DNA from 3 places in the Streptomyces sp. 2114.4 genome. Region 1 is predicted to be linked to each of the others. Evidence: predicted binding sites of a transcription regulator. Region 1 holds the regulator's gene; each other region holds the start of a gene.

The links. The regulator HrcA, encoded in region 1, represses chaperone genes, less so after heat shock. The targets are predictions, from matches to a motif close to TTNGCACTCNGNNNNNCNGAGTGCNAA.
Region 2: a site for HrcA is predicted at 748-774, ahead of groL (chaperonin GroEL). Genes of this name have one in related genera too.
Region 3: a site for HrcA is predicted at 1,037-1,063, ahead of CFW40_RS14050 (FmdB family zinc ribbon protein). Genes of this name have one in related genera too.

The regions. Positions count from the first base shown of each region.
Region 1 covers NZ_FYEY01000001.1:2,500,686-2,502,949, forward strand. The annotation lists gene dnaJ (molecular chaperone DnaJ) at 1-787, opposite strand, end outside; gene hrcA (heat-inducible transcriptional repressor HrcA) at 788-1,804, opposite strand; gene CFW40_RS10935 (MBL fold metallo-hydrolase) at 1,999-2,264, shown strand, end outside.
Region 2 covers NZ_FYEY01000001.1:4,825,180-4,827,443, forward strand. The annotation lists gene CFW40_RS21290 (cold-shock protein) at 269-472, shown strand; gene groL (chaperonin GroEL) at 902-2,264, shown strand, end outside.
Region 3 covers NZ_FYEY01000001.1:3,256,282-3,258,545, forward strand. The annotation lists gene CFW40_RS14045 (MFS transporter) at 1-940, shown strand, start outside; gene CFW40_RS14050 (FmdB family zinc ribbon protein) at 1,075-1,446, shown strand; gene CFW40_RS14055 (S-methyl-5'-thioadenosine phosphorylase) at 1,700-2,264, shown strand, end outside.

The sequences.
Region 1 (2,264 bases):
CGCGCCGCTGGAAGACCGGATGCGCCACCTCGTGGATCTCCACATAGAGATCACCGGCGGGGCCGCCGCCGGGGCCGACCTCGCCCTCGCCCGCGAGCTGGATGCGGGTGCCGTTGTCGACACCGGCCGGGATCTTGACGGTGAGCGTGCGGCGCGAGCGGATCCGGCCGTCGCCGGCGCACTCGTGGCACGGCGTCGGCACGACCGTGCCGAAGCCCTGGCACTGCGGGCACGGCCTGGACGTCATGACCTGGCCGAGGAAGGACCGGGTGACCTGGGAGACCTCACCGCGGCCGCGGCACATGTCGCAGGTCTGCGCCGAGGTGCCGGGGGCCGCGCCCTCACCGCTGCAGGTCGTACAGACGACGGCGGTGTCGACCTGGATGTCCTTGGTGGTGCCGAAGGCGGCTTCGTTCAGCTCGATGTCGAGCCGGATCATGGCGTCCTGGCCACGGCGGGTGCGCGAGCGCGGTCCGCGCTGCGACGCAGTGCCGAAGAAGGCGTCCATGATGTCGGAGAAGTTGCCGAAGCCCGCGCCGAAGCCGCCCGCGCCCTGGCCGCCGCCGGCCTGCGAGAGGGGGTCCCCGCCGAGGTCGTAGACCTGCTTCTTCTGCGGGTCCGACAGCACCTCGTAAGCGGCGTTGATCTCCTTGAACCGCTCCTGGGTCTTCGGATCCGGGTTCACGTCCGGGTGCAGCTCGCGCGCCAGCCGGCGGAAGGCCTTCTTGATCTGGTCCTGCGAGGCGTCGCGGCCGATGCCGAGGACCGAGTAGTAATCCGTGGCCACTTACGACTCCGCGAGGATTTGTCCGACGTAACGTGCCACTGCGCGTACCGCTCCCATCGTTCCGGGGTAGTCCATGCGGGTCGGTCCGACCACGCCGAGTTTGGCGACTGCCTCGTCGCCCGAACCGTAGCCGACCGTGACGACCGATGTGGACGCCAGGCCTTCATGGGCATTCTCATGCCCGATGCGTACGGTCATGCCCGAGTCCTTGGCCTCCCCGAGCAGCTTGAGCATCACCACATGCTCCTCAAGGGCCTCCAGCACCGGCCGGATGGTCAGGGGGAAATCGTGCCCGAAGCGCGTGAGATTGGCGGTGCCGCCGATCATCAGGCGCTCTTCGGTCTCCTCCACCAGAGTTTCCAGCAACACCGACAGCACTGTCGAGACCGTGCCGCGGTCGTCCTGCTCGAAGGACTCCGGAAGATCCTGCACCAACTGCGGCACATCCGCGAACCGGCGGCCGACGACCCGGCTGTTGAGCCGGGCCCGCAGATCCGCCAGGGAGGTTTCGCCGAACGGTTCCTGGCAGTCGATGAGCCGCTGCTCGACCCGGCCGGTGTCCGTGATCAGTACGAGCATCAGCCGGGCCGGGGCCAGGGCCAGCAGCTCGACGTGCCGGACCGTGGACCGGGTCAGGGACGGGTACTGCACGACGGCGACCTGCCGGGTCAGCTGCGCCAGCAGCCGGACCGTGCGGCCCACCACGTCGTCGAGGTCGACGGCGCCGTCCAGGAAGTTCTGGATCGCCCGCCGCTCCGGGCTGGACAGCGGCTTGACGCCGGCCAGCTTGTCGACGAACAGGCGGTAGCCCTTGTCGGTCGGGATCCGCCCGGCGCTGGTGTGCGGCTGGGCGATGAACCCCTCGTCCTCCAGGACCGCCATGTCGTTGCGGACGGTGGCCGGGGAGACCCCGAGCCGGTGGCGTTCGGTGAGCGCCTTGGAGCCGACCGGCTCCTCCGTCCCGACGTAGTCCTGGACGATGGCGCGCAGCACCTCCAGCCTGCGTTCACTGAGCATCCCGCGCACCTCCAGTCCGGCCGTCCGCCGCTTCGTTTCTCCTGGCACTCACACGGGCCGAGTGCCAGACCTTGAGCCAGTGTACGGCCGGGTAGCACGGGCGCGGCAAGGGCGGGCGCGCGGAGTGCTCGCCGGATGACCGTGTTCGGCCGATCTGTCGGGCAACGCTATCGCGATGGCGCTAGCGTCTCGGTATGCGTACAGCTTGGGAAGAGGCCGGTTGGGAACGACTCGGTGACGGCGTCGCCAGGCGCCGGATGCCGGGCTGGGACGAGACGGTCGGGGTGATCGCGGGGAGCACCGGGGTCATCGTCGTCGACACCGGCGCGACCCTGCGCGACGGTGCGGAGCTGCGCCGGACGATCCGCGGGGTGCTGGGCCGGGACGTGACGCATATCGCGCTCACCCACCCCCACTTCGATCATGTGCTGGGCACCGCCGCCTTCGCGGGCGTCGCGGT
Region 2 (2,264 bases), 2.3 Mb from region 1:
TGCCCAAAGTGTGGGCAACATTTGTCGCTTAGGTGAGCTATGCCCGGCCCGACTTGCCCGGGAGAACCGGGATTTCGCCGCATATAGCCGATTCTCCGGCCCCAGAATTCTCGTCCGATTGACCTGTTGCGCTGGGCATCTGTGCAGATACATTCAGCGGCGGTCGACGCGTTCCGGCGCACACCCCACAGGGCTTTCATGGGGTGAGGTCTGACCCGGGTCCGCGGAGTGCGGTCCTGCGCAAGGGCCAGTAATAGGGGAGTTAGGCATGGCTCAGGGCACCGTCAAGTGGTTCAACGCGGAGAAGGGGTACGGCTTCATCGCGGTCGACGGTGGTGCGGATGTTTTCGTCCACTACAGCGCGATCCAGATGGACGGTTACCGCACCCTTGAGGAGGGTCAGCGGGTCGAGTTCGAGATCTCGCAGGGCCAGAAGGGGCCGCAGGCGGACATGGTCCGGGTGGCCGGCTGAGGCGCCGACCGACTGCTGCGTAGTGAAGGCCCGTACCCCTGAGGGGTGCGGGCCTTCTGCTGTCCGCCGGCGGCGGCCTTAGGCCGTCGGCTCGCCCGTCGACCGCTGTCCGCTGTCGGCGGACGGGCGGGTGCGGAGCAGGCGCAGGCTGCGGGCCGGCGCACCCCGGGGGACCTGCGCTCACCCGTCATTCCTCCGCCGCTCGGGCGCCACCCCGATGGGAGGCATCTTCGAAGCTGCCTTGCACTCACGGGGGGCGAGTGCTAATCATTGCGTTAGCACTCTCCCAGTGAGAGTGACAAAGAAGGACCGGGTCGGTGAGGCCCGTAGGCCGGGTGGGGCAAGGAACCACACAGGTCTGCAGGCCGTCCGTCGCGGGCGCCAGCGCGGTCCGGAGCAATCCACCCCAGTCCGGGAGGACCACTTCACATGGCCAAGATCATCGCGTTCGACGAGGAGGCACGGCGCGGTCTCGAGCGCGGGATGAACCAGCTCGCCGACGCCGTCAAGGTCACCCTCGGCCCCAAGGGCCGCAACGTCGTCCTCGAGAAGAAGTGGGGCGCCCCCACGATCACCAACGATGGTGTTTCCATCGCCAAGGAGATCGAGCTCGAGGACCCGTACGAGAAGATCGGCGCCGAGCTGGTCAAGGAGGTCGCGAAGAAGACGGACGACGTCGCCGGTGACGGCACGACGACCGCGACCGTCCTGGCCCAGGCTCTGGTCCGCGAGGGCCTGCGCAACGTCGCCGCCGGCGCCAACCCGATGGCCCTCAAGCGCGGCATCGAGCGCGCCGTCGAGGCCGTCTCCGCCGCCCTGCTGGAGCAGGCCAAGGACGTGGAGACCAAGGAGCAGATCGCTTCGACCGCCTCCATCTCCGCCGCTGACACCCAGATCGGCGAGCTGATCGCCGAGGCGATGGACAAGGTCGGCAAGGAAGGCGTCATCACCGTCGAGGAGTCCCAGACCTTCGGTCTGGAGCTGGAGCTCACCGAGGGTATGCGCTTCGACAAGGGCTACATCTCGGCGTACTTCGCGACCGACATGGAGCGCATGGAAGCCGCGCTCGACGACCCGTACATCCTGATCGTCAACTCGAAGATCAGCAACGTGAAGGACCTGCTCCCGCTGCTGGAGAAGGTCATGCAGTCGGGCAAGCCCCTGCTGATCATCGCCGAGGACGTCGAGGGCGAGGCCCTGTCGACCCTGGTCGTCAACAAGATCCGTGGCACCTTCAAGTCCGTCGCCGTCAAGGCCCCGGGCTTCGGTGACCGCCGCAAGGCCATGCTCGGCGACATCGCCATCCTCACCGGTGGCACCGTCATCTCCGAGGAGGTCGGCCTCAAGCTGGAGAACGCCGGTCTCGAACTGCTCGGCCGCGCCCGCAAGGTCGTCATCACCAAGGACGAGACCACCATCGTCGACGGTGCCGGCGACAGCGAGCAGGTCCAGGGCCGGGTCAACCAGATCCGCGCCGAGATCGAGAACAGCGACTCGGACTACGACCGCGAGAAGCTGCAGGAGCGCCTGGCGAAGCTGGCCGGCGGCGTGGCCGTCATCAAGGCCGGTGCCGCCACCGAGGTCGAGCTCAAGGAGCGCAAGCACCGCATCGAGGACGCCGTTCGCAACGCGAAGGCGGCCGTCGAGGAGGGCATCGTCGCCGGCGGTGGCGTGGCCCTGCTCCAGGCCTCCTCGGTCTTCGAGAAGCTGGACCTGGACGGCGACGAGGCCACCGGCGCCAACGCCGTGAAGCTCGCGCTGGAGGCCCCGCTCAAGCAGATCTCCGTCAACG
Region 3 (2,264 bases), 760 kb from region 1:
GGGCGCCTCGACACCGCAGGTCGGCCCCATGGTGCGGGCCCGCTGGGCCTCCCGGCTCGGCGGCAGCCCGCTGATGCCGACCGCCGCCGCCTTCGAGTCGGTGACCGACGAGTTCACTTTCGTCGTCGGCCCGGTGCTCGCGACCGCGCTGTGCACCGGCATCCACCCGGCGGCCGGTCTGGTCGCCGAGGCCGCGCTGACGCTGGCCGGCGGGCTGCTGTTCGCCTCCCAGCGGCGCAGCCAGCCGCCGGTGCACCGTCCGCAGGCCGGCGACCGGCCGCGCGTCTCGGCGCTGTCGGTGCCCGGCGTGCGCGTCCTGATCGTGGCGTTCCTCGGCATCGGCGCCGTCTTCGGCGGGATGCAGGTCTCGCTGACCGCCTTCACCCAGCACATCGGCCAGCCCGGCATCAACGGCGTGCTCTACGGGATCTTCGCCGGCGGCAACATGCTCGCCGGTATCGCCTGTGGCGCGATCACCTGGAAGGTCGGCCCGCGGCGCCGGCTACTGGTCGCCTACGGGCTGCTGGCCCTGGCCACCACCCCGTTGTGGGCGGTGACCGCACTGCCGCTGCTCGGCGCGGTCGGCCTGGTCGTCGGCCTGTGCATCGCACCAGCCCTGATCACCGGCTACACGCTGGTCGAGTCGCTGGTGCCGGCCGCCGCCCGGACCGAGGCCTTCACCTGGCTGACCGGGGCGGTCGCCCTGGGCCAGGCGGCCGCGGCCACCTCCGCGGGACAGCTCGCGGACGGCTTCGGGCCGAGCTCCGGATTCCTGGTGCCGCTGGCCGGTACGGCACTGGCCCTGGCGGTGCTGCTGACGCTCCGCGCCCATCTGCTGCCCCGCTCGTCTGCCAAGGCGGCGGGCGCCCCGGCAGACGGTGCGAACGCGCAGGTCACAGCCGTTTCCGACGACCGGGAACGGGAGCTGACGCGCGTCTGACGGCCACTTCCGGACGTCTGACGGAACGTGGAGTCGGTCACCGTACGGCGGTCCACGGTGGACTGACGGGCGGGAATACTGCAATATGGAGCGTCGTTAGCACTCATCGAGTGAGAGTGCCAGGAGGAAGACAAGTGCCGACGTACCAGTACCAGTGCACCGAGTGCGGCGAGGGCCTCGAGGCGGTGCAGAAGTTCACCGACGACTCGCTGACCGAGTGCCCCGGCTGCCAGGGACGCCTCAAGAAGGTGTTCTCCGCGGTCGGCATCGTCTTCAAGGGCTCCGGCTTCTACCGCAACGACAGCCGCGGCTCGTCGTCCAGCAGCAGCCCCGGGAAGAACGCCTCCACGTCGGGCAGCGCGTCCTCGTCGGACTCCTCGGCTTCCTCCGACTCCTCGTCGAGCTCTTCGTCGGGCTCCTCGTCCGGCGGCTCGGACAGCAAGTCCAAGGCCCCGGCCGCCGCGTCGTCGTCCGGCAGCACCTCGGGCGCCAGCTCCGCAGCCTGACCCACCGCTCTCCGGGCCCCGCCGTCACCGACGGCGGGGCCCGTTGCTTCAGGCCCCGCGCCGGCTGACGGCTTGCGCCGCCTTGCGCCTTGCTCTGCCGTGCGGCTGGCTCTTCCTTGCGGTTGCTCTTCCTTGCGGCTTGCGCTGCCTTGCGGCTTGCGCTGCCTTCGTCGGCCGCCCTCCCGGCTTACGGATTTCTTGCGTCTGCGGCACCCGCCCACCCTGGCGGCCGTCCCCCGATAGTGTGACCGGCATGGCTGACGCGGAGATTGGCGTAATCGGCGGATCGGGTTTCTACTCCTTCCTCGACGACGTGACCGAGGTCACGGTGGACACCCCCTACGGGCGCCCCAGCGACTCGCTGTTCCTGGGAGAGATCGCCGGCCGCCGGGTCGCGTTCCTCCCCCGGCACGGCCGCGGCCACCACCTTCCGCCGCACCGCATCAACTACCGCGCCAATCTCTGGGCCCTGCGCTCGCTCGGTGTGCGCCAGGTCCTCGCCCCGTGCGCGGTCGGCGGTCTGCGCCTCGAGTACGGCCCCGGCACGCTCCTGATCCCTGACCAGCTCGTCGACCGCACCAAGGCCCGTCCCCAGACCTACTTCGACGGCGAGCCGCTTCCCGACGGGCAGATCCCCAATGTCGTCCACCTGACCTTCGCCGACCCGTACTGCCCCACCGGGCGGCAGGCCTCCCTCAAGGCGGCCCGCGGCCGGGACTGGGAGCCCGTCGACGGCGGCACCCTGGTCGTGATCGAAGGCCCCCGCTTCTCGACCCGCGCCGAATCGCGCTGGCACGCCGCCCAGGGCTGGTCGGTGG